One region of the Desulfovibrio sp. JC010 genome, then DNA from elsewhere that is predicted to be linked to it. Evidence: predicted binding sites of a transcription regulator. Region 1 holds the regulator's gene; each other region holds the start of a gene.

Region 1 (4,288 bases):
AACAATCACTGGAAACGAATCTGCATCAACCACCCCAACATCCTCCTTGAGTATTAGCCCACAAACAAAATTAGCAATGACCTTAAGTTCATTGCTAATCTGATTTATTCCTGATTTTCAAATAGGTTCGGTTATGCGACACCGAGCAGACGAAGAAGTTCATCCTGATCCGCAGAGTCTATGAAAGCCTGCCGGAAAGCTTCATCCTTCAACTGCCGCGAAATCTGTGCCAGCACCTTTAAATGGGCACCGGCCCCCTGCTCAGGAGCCAGTACCATAAAGAATATCTTACATGGCTGCATGTCCAGAGACTCAAAGTCGACCCCTTCACTTGAACGGCCGACCACCACGACAATCTCTTCAAGACATTCCAGTTTTCCGTGGGGGATGGCTATGCCATCCCCTATTCCGGTTGTTCCGAGTTTTTCACGATCATTAAGGACCTTCAGTCCGTTTTCCACATCCACATCCAGACCGGCGCCCTTCAGTGCGGAAACCATTTCTTTCAGAACTTCACCCTTATCAGAGGCCTGCAGTTCATGAATTACAAGGTCCTTTGCCAGATTATCAGCTATATTCATTAGTTAGTATCCCGGGTCAATTAAACCGAAGTCGCCGTTATTGCGGCGGTAAATTACATTTATGGCTTCGTTATCCGCATTACGGAAGACGAGGAATTCATGGTCGAGGGTCTGAAGCTGCTCAGCGGCTTCATCAACACTCATGGGCTTGGGCACAAAAGAATCAGACTCAACAATCACAGGTTCCCTGTACTCTTCTTCCCCATAACTGAGAATTTCCATGCGGGCGGGAGCTGCCTCCTTGCGCCTGTGACTTCTCATCTTTTCATTTGCACGGCGAAGCTGTGCTTCAAGCTTGTCCAGAACCATATCCACGGTGGAATACATGTCCTCGGACACCTCATAAGCTGAGACATGCGTATGGTCAGAGGTGAAAACAACTTCCGCAACATGCCTGAACTTATCAACTGACAGATTCACCTGCATGTCAGTGTTTTCAGGGTTGCTGACGTACTTTACCAACTTGGAGAAACGGCTGTTTGCATATTCCTTAAGATGTTCGGATGCGTCGAAATTCTTAAAAGTAAATGCTACGTTCATAAAGAGCCTCCTTAGTAAGGGGTGAATATGCGTTGATTTCTCCGGACTACATTAGAATACCTTCTTCCTTTTCGAGGAGGAGAGAATCCCCATTGCAGTCCTGTACTTGGCTACGGTCCTTCTGGCAATATTGACTTCCAGCTTCTCTTTGAGAATCTCAGCAATCTTCTCGTCGCTGAGGGGTTTCTTTCCGTCCTCTTCTCCGATCAATTTCTTGATCGTTGCCTTGACGGACTCGGAACCGACCTGAGAACCGTCATCCAGACCGAGAGCACTATTAAAAAAGAACTTAAGCTCATAGATTCCGTGCGGAGTCGAAACATACTTATTGGTTGTTATCCGGCTCACAGTGGATTCATGCATCTCGATGTCTTCCGCAACCTCTTTCAAAATAAGCGGTTTAAGCTTGGTGACACCCTGAGCAAAAAACTCACGCTGAAACTTCACTATGGAATCCAAAACCTTATATAAGGTACGCTGCCGCTGATACAGGCTCTTCATCAGCCACTGGGCGGAGCGCATCTTATCCTGAAAATATTCCTTGTCGTCTCCCTTTGTTGATGCCAGCGTCTCCACATAAAATGCATTCATCTGCAATTTGGGAAGACCGTCTTCGTTAAGGACGATGACAAAATCACCGTCATATTCATAAACATAAGCATCCGGGCTGACATAGAAAGAGTCTCCGCTTGAAAAACTTGCTCCCGGCAGAGGATCAAGTGTCTGCATCAAATCGAGATAACTCTTTAAATCCTCCATGCTGAGTTTGAATTTTCTTGCCAGCGGCTTGTAGCGTTTCTTTTCAAGGTCATCCAGATGATCCCGCACCAGCGAGACCAGAATCGGATCATCATCAAGTTTCAACGCTTCAAGCTGAACAAGCAGACATTCCTGCGGAGTCCGTGCCGCTACCCCCACCGGGTCCAACCGCTGAATGCGGTGCAGCACATTTTCCACATCTTCGATTTCAGCATAGCATGTTTCGCAGACATCTTCCAAGTCAATCCGTAAAAAACCACCCGAACTCAAATTACCAACAATACATTCACCAATGACAACTTCCTTTTCAGTAAAATCGGAAAGACTCATCTGCCAATGCAGATGTCCTTCAAGGGATGTTGTCTTGGTCAGCCGGGCTTCAAAGGAGGTACCCTCTTCATATGATTCGGATTCACGGGAAGCGGACTGCTTGGAAGTACTGGAAAATTCGCCGAGATAGTTCTCCCACTCGGCTTCCTTGGAAATCTGGGCTTCTTCAGCCGTGGCGGTACCTGCTTCAGCATCCGCAGCATCAGTCCTTTCCTGTGCTTCAGCTTCTTCAAGGACAGGATTTTCCATGAGCTCCTGATGGACAGTATCCACCAGCTCCAGGCGGGAAAGCTGCAACAACTTGATCGCCTGCTGCAACTGGGGAGTCATTACCAGCTGTTGAGTAAGCTTTAATTGTTGTCTAAGTTCCAATCCCATATATTCAGGCCACCTTTAGTATATTCTCAAATTCAATTAATTTCAGTCAGTTGCAAACCGAGGCAACAAAAAATATTTTATATTCTGCCCCAGCCTTGATTCCACTATGCCACATCCAATTGCAAGATGCAACAAAGACCTCTGAATCATCTGATATTTATGGATTTTTTACACAAAGAACTTGCATATGAAAAAAGTGTACCAATGTTCGGGCGGACTGTAAATCAACAAAGGCAAAATTAATCAAACTTTGCAAAAAAACAGGCCGGAATCCCCTAAGGGACCCGGCCTGACGAACACTTATACACACCCGAAAGCTACAAACTGAAACTGTCACCCAGATACAGCCTGCGCGCCTTGGTATTTTTAACGATATTTTCAGGTGAACCGTTCAGGATCACCCGCCCTTCATAGACAAGGTAGGCCCGGTCACAGATGGAAAGGGTCTCACGCACGTTGTGGTCGGAGATAAGAATTCCCAGCCCCATATCCTTGAGCGAGGAAATGATGTCCTGAATATCAATAACCGCAATGGGGTCGATACCCGCAAAAGGTTCATCAAGCAGGATGAATTTAGGATTATTGATCATGGCCCGGGCGATCTCAAGACGCCTGCGTTCACCGCCGGAAAGATACATGGCCTTCTGATCCGCAAGACGCAGAATACCCAGCTGGTCCAGCAATTCATCCGCCCTCTTGGGAACGGCCTTGCCGGAAAGCCCAGTGTGCTCGATGATGATCTCAAGGTTCTTACGCACGGAAAGCTTTTTAAAAATGGAACTTTCCTGCGGAAGGTAGCTCAGTCCCAGGCGTGCCCGTTCATGCAGGGGCAGTGTGGTGATTGGCTTTTTATTAAAATAAACGTCCCCGGAAGTAGGCTTTACAACACCGACAAGCATATAGAATGTGGTGGTTTTCCCGGCCCCGTTGGGACCGAGCAACCCCACGACCTCGCCCTCGCGCACGGTCAGGTTGATCCCGCGGACGACCTCTTTAGGCCCGTAGTTCTTGACCAGTTTCTTGGCGATAATCGAAGACATAAAAGTCCTTTTTGATGCGCTTTGCGCTTTTGATGAAACGATTAATCATCATTATATCACAGGCTAAGGCGAAACATTTTTCGGGGTATAGAAAATGGCCTCGATAGGCTTGTTGCCGCCCACAACCTCAGCGCGGTTATCTTTTAGGTAAAATTTAATCTCATCACCCTGAATATTGTTTGGGCCGTCCTGAAGCTCGGCATTACCCTTCATGTAAATGATGGAATCACCCACCACGTAGGTCAACTTGTCGCAGTGACCCTTGCGTTTTTTCATTACCACTTTCACGTTGCCCCCGGCCACGATCTTCTTGATCTTGTCCTGAGTATCGGAAAGTGAATCACCATCAGGTCTCAAATGGGCAGTCAGGATGTCGGAGGTAAGGGTTACATCCAGACGCACAACCTTAACATTGCCGGAAAAAGTAATCCTGTTGCGGTTCTCGCTGAAGGTCATCTTGGTAGAAGTGATCTTGATGGGCACTTCATCAGGTCCGCCGGGCACACGCTTCTTCTTGGGCTTTTCCTTTTTCACAACCGGAGCTTCGGCCTTGAGATAAGTACCGAAAACATAGCCCACGCGCTTCAACTCTTTGTCTTTGCCGGGCTTGAATACAGGAAACCATTTTCCCTCTTCCTGTCCGACTTTAACAGCCTCGCC
Region 2 (4,288 bases), on a different contig from region 1:
GTTTTGGGATTCTTAAACCCTTTTGGAAAAGGGTTTAAGCCGCCAGAGGCGAAAATCTTTATATAAAAAGCGCGAAGCGCATCAAAACCAGCTCCGCAGGACCCTCGGAGAGCCGCCGGAGGCATTCCAATGAAATTCCCCAGTAATCTGCCTTGCTCTGCAGTTCTTGACTCGTTGGCAGACGGGGTCTTTACGGTTGATAGGGACTGGAACATAACTTTTTTCAACGAAGCGGCCAGCCGGATCACCGGGATTCCTTCGGAGGAAGCCGTGGGTTCAAAATGCTGGGACGTTTTCCACTCCAGCCTATGCGATGGTGATTGCGCCCTCAGATCCTGCATGAAAGATTGCGGCCGCATCTCCAACAAATCCATATTTTTCATACACGCTGACGGACGCAAAGTTCCGGTCTCCATCAGTGCCGCACCGCTGGTTGATGCTGACGGGCACTTGATTGGCGGCGTGGAAAGCTTCCGCGACCTGACCGACATCCAGATGATCCGCCGTGAGGTGGAGGAATCATACCGTTTTGAAGATATTATCGGCAAAAGCGCACAGTTGGGTAAAATTTTCGCCATCCTGCCGCAGGTCAGCAAAAGCGAAGCCACAGCCCTGCTGCTGGGTGAATCAGGCACAGGTAAGGAACTCTTCGCCCGGGCAATCCACAATTTGAGCGAACGCAAGCACGGTCCCTTTGTGGCCGTAAACTGCGGTGCCTTGCCGGACAACCTGCTTGAATCGGAATTATTCGGTTACAAAGCCGGGGCTTTCACCGATGCCCGCAAGGACAAAGCCGGACGCTTTGAACTGGCTGCGGGCGGAACCATCTTCCTTGATGAAATCGGGGATATGCCCGCCAAACTGCAGGTCAAGCTGCTGCGCGTGCTGCAGGAAAAAACCTTTGAACCGCTGGGCGCAGTGGAAAGCGTGAAGGCCAATGTACGCATTGTGGCCGCCACCAACAAAAACCTGGCCGAACTGGTTGAGGAAGGTAAATTCAGGCAGGACCTTTACTATCGCCTGAATGTGGTCACCCTCAAACTGCCTGCACTCAATGAGCGCGTGGAAGACATCCCGCTGCTGGTCAACCACTTTGTGAACAGGCTCAACGCCCTGCAGGGCAAAGACATTGACGGCATCTCTGAGGACACCCTGCACATCCTCATGCGCCACCCCTTTCCCGGAAATGTACGCGAACTGGAAAACATCCTTGAATTCGCTTTTATCCTCTGCCCCTCGGGGTTCATTCAGGTGGAACACCTGCCTGAATACCTGCAGCCCAAGTCCAAAGAATCTACTCCCCATGATGACATGCCCATGACCATGGAGGAAGTAAAGTGCATGGCCGTGCGCCGTGCACTTGAGCGCAACAACGGCAAAAAGATGGCCACTTGCCGCGAACTGGGTATTTCCAAAGACACCCTGCGCCGGACCATTGCCCGTTGCGACGAACTGGGCGCATAATTAGCCCAAACCTCACAAATTTCGGCTAAATTTGAGCCGAACCACCGCTCCCCATTCAGTCCCCATTTCGCACAAGACCTTGAATTAACTGACCTTTATTTTCATGGCACAGACTATGCCTTATGGTTTTCCATGAGAGGAAACGAAGGACGCAATACTAATTCAAAGCTGCTTTGTTTGGCCTGTTATGAAGACAGGCTGGCCTCTGTATTTGACAATGCCCCGGATCTGAAATTGTTCCGGGTGGAAGACCATAAAATTTGCCCCGCAGGTTACCTATCCCTTCCCTCAAAAGACCCAAAGGACAGGACATCCGCCATTATAGCCTGCGGGGCAACGTTTTTAATATGCGGTGCAATCTGCGGTTGCACCATGAACGAGCTGGAACAGGCCGGAACCAAGGTCATCCCGTGGATAAGCGGAATGATTGACGATGTTCTCTCGGCCTATCAACAGAACTGTCTGGAAAACCATGTCATGCCCGGTTGCCGCGGCAGGGGCAGGTGCGGACAGGGAAACAGGGGCTTCAGGGCCAGACGGCCCCCCCAGAATGCTATGCATGCCGGCGAACCGTCCTTGAACCCAGTGCACAGGAGTAAATAAAATGAAAATCGCCATCAGCTGTCAGGGCAACGACCTTAACGGTGAAATCGACCCCCGCTTCGGCCGCGCAAAAGGCTTTCTGGTCTGCGATACCGATGCCGACACTCAGGAATACATTGACAACACCCAGAACCTGAACGCAGCACAGGGTGCCGGAATTCAGTCCGCACAGAACGTTGCTGCCACCGGTGCCACTGCGGTCATCACCGGACATGTGGGCCCCAAGGCTTTCACTGCGCTGGATAAAGGTTCCATCAAGATTTACCTCATCGGCGGCGGCACTGTTGCCGAAGCTCTTGACGCCTTCAAGGGCGGCAGGCTTGAAGCTGCTGCAGACGCGGACAAACCCGGCCACTGGTAGGAATTTCTACATCCCGTTCAGTCATGCCTTTTCTCCTCTCCCTTGCTCTGCGGGCATGACTGAACATTCCCGGCCATTGACAAGTCAGGTTCACGTCTTAGTTTACCATGAAATGTCTACAGTAACAGATTGCTAAGATCTGTTTTTTTATAATGACAACCCCCTCTTTTCTACGAGGGGCAGGAGATTGATATATGAGCGATCACGCATGCGGAAGCTGCTCTTCCTCCGGTTCCGGTTGTTCTTCTTCCGGTTGTTCTGAAGGCTGCAGCCCCGAAGATATGAAACTGAAAAAGGCCCTTTCCAGAATCAAACACAAAATCGTGGTGATTTCCGGTAAAGGCGGCGTAGGTAAAAGTACCGTAGCAACCAACATCGCAGTGGCCCTCTCCCTTGCCGGGAAGCAGGTCGGTCTGCTTGATGTTGACGTGCATGGTCCAAGTGTTCCCCGTCTGCTCAGCCTGCAGGACGAGAAGCCGCATATCGGCCACGAAGTTATCGAGCCCATCTCCTGGTCCAGCAACCTCTGGGTCATGTCCCTCGGCTTCATGCTGCCCAGCAAAGATGATCCGGTTATCTGGCGCGGCCCGGTAAAAATCGGCCTGATCAAACAGTTCGTACAGGATGTTGCCTGGAACGACCTTGATTTCCTCGTTGTGGACTGCCCCCCCGGAACCGGTGACGAACCCCTTTCCGCACTGCAGACCCTCGGTCAGGATGCCCACGCAGTTATCGTAACCACCCCGCAGGGCGTGGCTGTTGATGATGTGCGCCGCTCCGTGAACTTCTGCAAGCAGGTCGGCAACCCGGTTCTCGGTATTGTTGAGAACATGAGCGGATTCGTCTGCCCCGACTGCGGCAACGTACATGATATTTTCAATTCCGGCGGCGGTGAAGAGCTTGCCAAGGAAACCGGCGTGAACTTCCTCGGCCGTGTTCCCCTTGATCCCGAAGTGGGCCGTTCCGGCGATGAAGGTTACCCCATCATCCGCACCGACCATGAAAGCCCCACCGGAAAGGCACTGAACACTATCATCAAGCCCATGCTGAATCTCACCGAAACTCTGCAGGAAAACAACGAAATGCCCAAAGCTGAAGAGCTTCAGGGCAAAAACGGCATGATCAGAATCGCAGTTCCCGTTGCAGCAGGCAAACTCTGCATGCATTTCGGCCACTGCGAACAGTTCGCTCTCGTGGATGTGGACGTTGCCTCCAAGGGCATCGTAGCCACCAACATGGAAACTCCCCCGCCCCACGAACCCGGCGTACTTCCCAAATGGATCGCCGAGCAGGGCGTACAGCTGGTACTGGCAGGCGGCATGGGCTCTCGCGCCCAGTCCCTGTTCACCGACGCAGGCGTGAAAGTCATTGTCGGTTCCCCTGCTGAAGCACCTGAAAATGTTGTTTCCAACTACCTCGCAGGCACCCTCCAGACCGGTGCGAATACCTGCGATCACTAGTCCTTTAGTGGACGACTAAAAGCCATAAGTACATCTACCTGTACATGCCTCGATTCGAAACAGCCTGCGGGATATCCTGCAGGCTGTTTTGCTTTTTGGGTCCTGATATGTAAAAGTTCACTCCTTATCACCCAGACTTAGTACAGCAGGAGCAAAATATGATTTTAGGCATTGAAGGCAGTCCGCGTAAAAAAGGAAATTCCCACAAGATGATGGAAACAATTCTGGCCGGAGCTTCAGGACAGGGCTGTGCTACGACCGGAGTCCATCTGCGGGATTTAAAATATGACCCCTGCGTGGGTTGCGAAATCTGTCGCAAGGAAAAAGCCTGCAAACGGTTTGAAGACGACATGACCGACCTTTATCCTCAAGTCGAAGAAGCAAAAGGGCTGGTGCTCAT
Region 3 (4,288 bases), on a different contig from region 1:
CAGTGGCTTGAAGACGATTAAGCCTCGCCTTGCACTTATGTGCAACTGCATTGCACAATTCACATCATTTTAGGCTCCTCCACTGACAATCAATTTCATTACCTACCGAAATCACTCTTCTTGCACAGCAATTGCATACTTCTACGGTATGAATTTTAAAGGAGAGTTTTATGAAAGAAATGATTCTACTGCTGGCCCTTATGATGGTTCCGGCAAACGCAACAGCCGGAATGGAAATAGGGCCGCAGGAACTTAGCATTCCAGTAGCGGAAGTAAATGACGGCGAGGCTCATTACTATTCAATAGAGATGGACGGCAAGGAAATCCGTTTCTTTGTGGTCCGCAGCAAGGATGGAATCATCCGCGCGGCCTTTGATGCCTGTGATGTCTGCTACCGGTCCAAGCAGGGATACTCCCAGCAGGGAGATTTCATGGTCTGCAACAATTGCGGCATGCGCTTCCACTCCACTCGCATCAATGTAGTCAAAGGCGGCTGCAATCCCTCCCCGCTGGAAAGACGGACCGAAGGCGATAAACTATTCATCTCTCTGGATGCGGTCCGCTCCGGGGCTAAATATTTTTAGGGAGCGCGATTCATGAATCTACTCACCATTCCCCTGCGCAATCTGGGCCGCCGTCCCCTGCGCACAATCCTGCTTTGCACTGTATTTACCGTGGGTGTCATGTCCGTGGTTTCCATCCAGCTGCTTTCCACGGTTGTGGGCAACAGTCTGGAAGAAAAGATGAGTAAATTCGGGGCCAACATCCTGATCACCCCGAAAACAGAATCCCTGTCCGTAAGTTATGGCGGTCTGGACCTCGGCAACGTGGCTTACGGCTCACACGAACTTGACGGCACCCCGGTGCTCAAAGCTGTACGCGGTATTGACCTGAAAGAACGGCTCAGTGCCGTGGCCCCGAAATTCGCCGCCATATCAAAAGTTAAAGATACACCTGTGGCTGTGGTCGGCGTCAGCATGGCGGACGAGTTGAATATCAAGACCCACTGGTATCCGCTGGGACGCTTCCCTGAAAATCAGCATGAAATCGTCATCGGCTTCAATGCCGCCACCAAATTGGACATAAATCCCGGAGACTCTATTGAGATAGAAGGGAACAGCCTGCTCACTGCCGGAATTCTCGACCCCACCGGAACAGAGGATGACAACGTGATCTTCATGGATATCGACCTGCTGCGAAACAGCGTAGGCCGTCCCGGAGCAGTGCACTTCATTGAGGTGGCCGCCCTTTGCGCCGGATGCCCCATTGACGAAATAGTGCAGCAGATAGTCAAAGCCGTACCTGATGTAGAAGTGAAAGCATTGCAGCACGTAGTCAAACAGCGCATGTCCGCCATCAACTTTGTTAACCAGATGGCCTGGACCGTAAGCGGGGTCATCCTGCTCACCGCCTGTTTCATGATCGGGCTGTCCATCTTCTCGGCAGTGAATGAGCGCAAAACCGAAATCGGCCTCATGCGCTCGCTGGGCTTTTCCACCACTTCGGTATTCTCCATCTTCTGCCTTGAAGCACTGCTCATGGGTTGTATTTCAGGGATTTTCGGTTACTTGGGCGGATATTTCGCCAGCGGTAAAATCCTTGAGAATCTCGATATGGCTGAGGCTGAGATTGTTTTTGATCCGCTGGCTTTCGGGCTGACCTTTCTGGCCGTTGCCGGGCTGGCAGTGCTTTCGGCAACCATTCCATCACTGCGCGCCACCCGCGTTGATCCCTCCCGAACCCTTGTATCATTATAAGGAGCCAGTATGCTTAAAACTGATTCAATTACCCATAGTTACGGTGAAGGTTCCACAGCTGTTACCGTGCTGAACAATGTATCCATCAACATTCCGGAAGGCGGATTTACTTCAATCGTCGGCCGCTCCGGGTCCGGAAAATCAACACTGCTCAGTGTAATATCCAGCCTGCTCCGCCCGGTGGAGGGAGATATCTATTTTAAGGGGACTGAAATCACAGACCTGCCCGATTCTAAAATCGACAGGCTGCGCAAGGAAGAATTCTCCATCATTTTCCAGTCCCACCACCTGCTGCCTTACCTGACCGCCCATGAAAATGTACTGCTGCCCTTTCTGGACAAGCTGAAACCGGTTAATGCAAGGCTGCTGGAACGAGGACGGATCTGCCTTGAGCGGGTGGGGTTGCAGGGTAAAGAGAAGCGTCTGCCCGGCCAGCTTTCCGGCGGGGAACAGCAACGTGTTGCCATTGCGCGGGCACTGGTGAAATCACCTTCCATACTCTTTGCGGACGAACCCTGCGGCAGTCTGGATAAAGCTACAGGAAACGAAGTTATGGAAATTCTGAACGATTTAAACCGTGACGGTTTGACTATCGCCATGGTTACCCATGACCGAGGCCATGCCTCCATGGCCAAGGAGACCATTTTACTGGAAGACGGCAGAATTGTTAATAAATGTTAATTTATATAAGTGCATTTTAACATTATATCTGCACAAATTGTGCATTCTTGCGCAGCTATTGCATTGCCATTTTCAGACCGCCACAGTAGGCGATAACACTTTAATTCAAGCAGTTTAAGAAGTTACGCAAAATGGCACACCCTGTGCTTTAGGGGAATTACGAGATAGCAAAGTTTTTTCATACAACCCCAAGGAGATAATCATGAAAAAGAAAATCGTAATTCCCGTAGTAGCAATCATGGTCCTGACCATTGCCGGAACCGCCATGGCCGGCGGCGGTTACCAGAGAGGAAACAACGACTGCTTCCGCAACGGTCCCCGCCAGATTTTCGAACAGCTGACCCCTGAAAAACAGCAGGAAGTAAAAGCCATCTTCAAAAAGCATCAGGATGAATTCCAGACCATCAAGACTCAGATGTGGGCCAAGCGCACCGAACTGAATGCACTGGTTGATTCCGGCAAGGCCGACCAGAAGACCATCAGCAAGCTTGTTCAGGAAATGGTTGAACTCAAAACCAAGGGCTACAACCTCCGCAAGCAGGTCAATGAAGAAATCGAAACAGCCACCGGAATTGAAATGCCCATGCGTGGGTTCAGCGGTCGCGGATTCGATGACGACGGTCCACGCAAAGGCCGCAGACACCACAATGACGACAGAGGTCGCTGGAACTCCTAGTCTTTACATATAATACCATCATCCCCTGCGAAGAAAAAAACAGAACACTCCTTCCCCTGTTTTTGAGGCCCCTCTCCCCGGGGCCTCTTTTTTTATTTTGCAGGTGAGCATGCACTTTTGTGCAACTGGCTGCACATATATTTTGCACTTAAAAATTTACCTCCACTGCACAAAAACCAACAACACACTAATATAAAAGATTTTTTCACTTTGGCACACCACGTGCTTTATGACAAACCGAGAGGGCAACAACTTTTAACCGCATCAGGAGATCTTATGAAAAGAAAAGCTCTGGTTCCCTTGATCGTCGTGCTGGTTCTGGCTGTAGCATCAGTCGCCATGGCACGGAACGGTTACCGGAACGCCGGTTACCACAACGGTAACTGGGCTGCCTATGAGCAGCTGACACCTGAGAAACAAAAACAGGTGCAAGAGATCATTAAAAAATATGAATCCACTTTTCAGACCCTGAAGAGCGAACAGTGGGCAAAACACACTGAACTTAAAGCTCTGGTGGATTCCGGCAAGGCCGACAAAGAGACCATCCATGCTCTGGTGCAGGAACTTTCCAAAGTACGGGACAAGCTCTACGCAGAACATAAAAAGATGGCAGAAGAAATAGAAAAGGAAACCGGCCTGACCTTCCCGCCCATGGGGCAGGGAATGGGTAAAGGCGGCAGAGGCTGCGGCAACTACAAGCAGGGCGACTGCCCTGCCGGAGGATGTCCGGGCCAACGTTCCTAACCCCTTTAAATAACGTTCATCTACACTTAATTACAGGAAAACGGGTAAAAAGGAGGACTATAGCGGTCCTCCTTTTTTATTAAAGACCTTCCAAACGCGCCCATATTTAAGTTATCAATATCAGAGCAAATCAAAGGAGCGCAGCATGTTTAGAAAAATCACTTCCCTGACCAGCTTTTTTTCATTTATCGTCCTGATTATCACCAGTGTAGTTCTGTATATCGTCCCGCAGGGCAGGGTTGCCTACTGGGCGGACTGGACTATGCTGACCTTAAGCAAGGAACAATGGGGCGATATCCATATCTGCACCGGGGTCCTTTTTCTTGTTGTTTCCATCCTGCACATCTGGCTGAACTGGAAGCCCATTCTCGCCTACCTTAAAAAGAAAGCCGGGGAAGCAAATTTCACATCTCCCGCATTTTTTATCAGC
Region 4 (4,288 bases), on a different contig from region 1:
CATGCAGGTCAATGACATGATCGGCAAGATGTTTCCCAATAAAAAGAAGATGCGTAAGGTCAAGATTCGCGAAGCTTACGATATCCTCATCCAGCAGGAATCCGACAAGCTCATCGACATGGACAATGTGGCCGAACTGGCCCGTGAACGTGTTGAACAGGGCGGCATTCTCTTCCTCGATGAAATCGACAAGATCGCCGGTAATCAGGAAGGCGGCGGCTCCGCAAATGTCTCCCGCGAAGGCGTGCAGCGCGACCTGCTGCCCGTGGTTGAAGGCTGCGTGGTCAACACCAAATACGGCATGGTCAAGACCGACCACATCCTGTTCATCTCTGCGGGAGCGTTCAGCTACGCCAAGCCCTCGGACCTGATCCCAGAGCTTCAGGGCCGTTTCCCCCTACGCGTGGAACTGACCTCTCTTGATAAGGACGACTTCTACCGCATCCTCACCGAGCCGCAGAACGCCCTGACCGTTCAATACAAAGCCCTGCTGGAAACAGAAAACCTGACCATTGATTTCAGTAAGGAAGCACTGGAAGAAGTGGCCCTCAACGCCCAGAAATTCAATGAGGAAACTGAGAACATCGGAGCAAGAAGACTTTACACCATCATGGAAAAAATCCTCTCCGACCTCTCCTTTGAAGCCCCGGACCGTTCCGGTGATTCCATTGTTATTGATAAGGATTACGTGCAGGAAAAACTGCAGGATGTAACCGAAGACAGAGATCTTTCACGTTATATTCTGTAGCAGACAATATTATACGCATTTTATTAACAATAAAGCGGGACAGTTGTAATTCTGTTCCGCTTTTTTACCGTTTTTAGAAATTGAGCCCCATGCGGATATGTGCTATATGCTCAGTTTATTCAAGACGACACAATTTAAATAATATATTCCGGCAGATAACAACATGACAGCAAGCGCAGCAGCCCAGCCTAAAATTAAAGGTACTTTTTCCACCAAATTAGTACAGGAAGTCGGGACCGGGACAACCAAAAGAAAGATTATCCAGTCCTTTCTGTACTATGCAGAAGAAAAAGATAACGGCGAGATAGGCTTGCGCGTGCTCAATGAAAACAGCGTACCTTCCGGAGAAGAACAGACAATCAGCAAAGAAGAGTTGCTGGAATCGTTCACCCCTGAAGTGGAGCTGTATACCTCCACGGTCTACCCGGCCATGCAGCAACTCAACAAAGCTCTTGCCAAAGCCGACCGCCAGCGCAGACAGGGCAACACCTTCACCGCCGAAGTCGAATACGGCAAAGCCCTGAACATCGACGAAGAAAACATCCGGGCCAATTTCGGTATCGGCCTCTGCTACCTTGACCGCAATGAAGCGGAAAAAGCCACAGACATCTTCAACACTCTCATTGAACTTGATGCCGCATTTGAAAATGACCATAAGCACCTGTTCAATGATTTCGGCATATCCCTGCGTAAAAACAAAATGCTTGATGAAGCCGTGCAATTTTATTCCAGAGCACTGGGCCTGACCGATAATGATGAGAACCTGTATTTCAACATGGCCCGCTGCATGTATGAAGGCGGCAAGAAAAAAGAAGCTCTGGATTATGCAGAAAAATGTCTGGCCATCAATCCGGAATCAAAACCCGCCCTGAAGCTTAAAAAACATCTGAGCAAAAAATAAATCGGCTTATCCGGCCCTTTTCATATTAATTTTCCTGAAGTCCTTCTTAATCACACATTAAGAAGGACTTTTTTTCCGCCTTCCTTCCAAACAGACATTACAAACCCTTGATATAGCTTAATGTAAACTTTAGGCACACCCTTTGCTTAAATACCGGTACCGGACTTTTATTCCGGGTTACAGGTTTAACAGGTGCAGGCGGAGTCAACATTATAGCCGGCACCGATCAAGGAGTTTACACATGGGTTTCAGCTCAATGTATACAGCCGCAACAGGCGTGAAGTCACACGGGGTACTTCTGCAGCAGATTGGCGCAAACCTCGCCAACGTGAATACCCTTGCATATAAGAGCGGTGACACATTTCTGGAAACACTCGGCAGCGCAACTTCAGCCAAGGCCAATTCCGGAATCGTCGCCAATCAGGGGCACACATCCGGACAGATCGGGCTTGGCTCCAGAGTTGCGGCCACCAGAATAAATTTCAAGGAAGGTGCTTTTCAGAACTCTTCCTCCAGTACCGATATCGCCATCGGCGGTCAGGGTTTTTTCCGGGTGGCAGATCCGGGCTCCGGCGGCAGTTATTATACCCGCGCAGGAAACTTCCATTTTGATAAAAACGGGCTGCTCGTAGACAGCCACAACAATATACTCCAAGGCTATTCAATAGATCAGGACGGCAACATAGGGACAACCTCGCAAAATATAGCCCTGCCCATGAAGGAAGAAACCGATACCTACGGCAATAAGCAGATGGTTGTTAAGTCCGATCCTAAAGGCACGGATTACGTAAATATGCGTACCAACCTTGATTCAGGAGCCGTAGATAACAGTGAAACCGAAGGTTCTCCCTTCTTTTCCCTTCTTACCGAGTGGGACGGCACCAGCAACACACCGCTTACTGCCGATGAATACGAGTACAACAGCTCAATACAAATTTACGATGACAACGGTAACAAGCATGACCTGATCGTCTATTTCGACAAGGTCGTGAATGACGGAGACAGCTCGGACAAACGCCACTGGGAATACGTTGTAACCGTGCCTCCGGGAAGTGACGCCGGTTCGCTGACCGGAACATCCGGTGCAGGACTGGTCATGGCCGGAACCCTCACCTTTTCCGGCGACGGAACCCTGCTCAACCAGAGCGCGTTTACCCTCGCTGCCGGAGCAACCGACGGCAAGGACCTTGCAAACTGGGAACAGGCAGCACTGAACAGTAACGGACAGCCGACCTTCAGCGTAACTCTTTCCGGGGCAACAGGAACCCCAACAGCTCAGACCGTAGCCTTTGACATGGGCATCACTTCGGGCACAGATTCATGGGACACCAGCGGAGTAACCGCAGCTGATATAGGCAGCAACGCATCTTCCCTGCCGGGCATGGAAGACGGCAAATTAAATGCTCTTGCCACTACTGACTACTACGGTTCATCTTCAACCATCAGCCAGTCTCAGGACGGATATGGGGAAGGCTACCTCCAGAATGTGGCCTTTAATTCCGACGGCATCCTGAGCGCACTGTTCTCCAACGGAATGTCTCAGGACCTTTATCAGGTAAACCTGTACAATTTTAAAAATGAATACGGGCTGCGCAGGGAAGGTTCCAACTACTTCAGCGCGACCACTGACTCCGGCGCGGCAATTCAGGGTGTAGCCAGAAAGGACGGCCTCGGTTCGGTGGTCAGCAACACCCTTGAAACCTCAAACGTGGATCTGGCGGACGAATTTGCCTATATGATCCTGACCCAGCGCGGTTTTCAGGCCAACTCCAAAGGCATCACCACCACGGACTCACTGATCAACACCGCTCTTGGAATCAAGAAGTAAACGTTAAGACTTACAGCCAAAAATAAAGCCCCCTGCGGTTAAACCGGAGGGGGCTTCTTTGTGTCCGTTGTGCTGTATACTAGCTCAGTTTTTCAGCCAGCATACGCAGGTGCTTGCGCTCTTCGTCAATACATTCCTCAACGAATTTACGCTCAGTATCGGGAACCATTTTCTTCAGCTCGGTAAAAAGCAGGATGGTATCCTTTTCAAAACGCATGGCCGCACGCACAGCCTGTTCAAAATTGAACGCTTCATCCTTGAATGCCGCGGTGTAATCAAAATTGAAAACATCATGAGAATCCACAAGAGCCATTACATACTGGGTATATTCTTCGTAATCACTTCCCGGAGGCACCTCGATGGAACCGATACGGTCACGCATGTCCCGGAAAAACAGCTCATGCCTTGATTCTTCCTCAGCAAAAAATTCGAAGAATTCCTTAGCTGCAGGATCTTTTGCCTCATCAGCTGCCAGCAGGTAAAAAGCCTGTCCTTTCTGCTCAATGCGCATTGCAAGTTCAGCCACTTCATTGGCACTGAAAAAAGTAACCATTTGTACACCTCATTAATTAAAAACGTCTTCTGGGAATCAATTTTTCTCAGATTTATCTTGGACAAATCAGTAGAATTTCTGCAAACAGATGGTCATTAATTTTTAATATTAACCAGACTTGGCAAAAGCGCAACCGCAACAAGTTATATTTTTACTTCAAAACCTTTCCATTTTTACAATTCAATAATATAAACAGATAATAGCTTCGGCCTTAAAAAAATAGCAAAAATGGTTTGAAAACAACAAGCGGTATCCGTG

What was found. Region 1 encodes sigma-54, which starts transcription at its own class of promoters, with help from an activator protein. Its sites were predicted from a motif close to CTGGCACGGNNNNTGCTT; they were not measured.
Region 2: FMR86_RS08210 (NifB/NifX family molybdenum-iron cluster-binding protein) is a predicted target of sigma-54. The motif match lies at 1,568-1,585, and genes of this name have one in related genera.
Region 3: FMR86_RS02220 (Spy/CpxP family protein refolding chaperone) is a predicted target of sigma-54. The motif match lies at 2,570-2,587, and genes of this name have one in related genera.
Region 4: FMR86_RS03125 (flagellar hook protein FlgE) is a predicted target of sigma-54. The motif match lies at 1,780-1,797, and genes of this name have one in related genera.

What each region holds. Positions count from the first base shown of each region.
Region 1 is NZ_VOIQ01000022.1:42,930-47,217, reverse strand. It holds gene rapZ (RNase adapter RapZ) at 1-33, opposite strand, end outside; gene FMR86_RS19285 (PTS sugar transporter subunit IIA) at 132-581, opposite strand; gene hpf (ribosome hibernation-promoting factor, HPF/YfiA family) at 585-1,121, opposite strand; gene rpoN (RNA polymerase factor sigma-54) at 1,173-2,588, opposite strand; gene lptB (LPS export ABC transporter ATP-binding protein) at 2,906-3,628, opposite strand; gene FMR86_RS19265 (LptA/OstA family protein) at 3,692-4,288, opposite strand, start outside.
Region 2 is NZ_VOIQ01000006.1:45,090-49,377, forward strand. It holds gene FMR86_RS08205 (sigma-54-dependent Fis family transcriptional regulator) at 130-1,464, shown strand; gene FMR86_RS08210 (NifB/NifX family molybdenum-iron cluster-binding protein) at 1,597-2,067, shown strand; gene FMR86_RS08215 (NifB/NifX family molybdenum-iron cluster-binding protein) at 2,069-2,428, shown strand; gene FMR86_RS08220 (iron-sulfur cluster carrier protein MrpORP) at 2,623-3,888, shown strand; gene FMR86_RS08225 (flavodoxin family protein) at 4,047-4,288, shown strand, end outside.
Region 3 is NZ_VOIQ01000001.1:496,885-501,172, forward strand. It holds gene FMR86_RS02200 (radical SAM protein) at 1-21, shown strand, start outside; gene FMR86_RS02205 (DUF2318 domain-containing protein) at 171-584, shown strand; gene FMR86_RS02210 (FtsX-like permease family protein) at 597-1,757, shown strand; gene FMR86_RS02215 (ABC transporter ATP-binding protein) at 1,767-2,438, shown strand; gene FMR86_RS02220 (Spy/CpxP family protein refolding chaperone) at 2,641-3,114, shown strand; gene FMR86_RS02225 (periplasmic heavy metal sensor) at 3,391-3,858, shown strand; gene FMR86_RS02230 (DUF4405 domain-containing protein) at 4,004-4,288, shown strand, end outside.
Region 4 is NZ_VOIQ01000002.1:193,459-197,746, forward strand. It holds gene hslU (ATP-dependent protease ATPase subunit HslU) at 1-748, shown strand, start outside; gene FMR86_RS03120 (tetratricopeptide repeat protein) at 912-1,649, shown strand; gene FMR86_RS03125 (flagellar hook protein FlgE) at 1,891-3,477, shown strand; gene FMR86_RS03130 (ferritin family protein) at 3,557-4,030, opposite strand.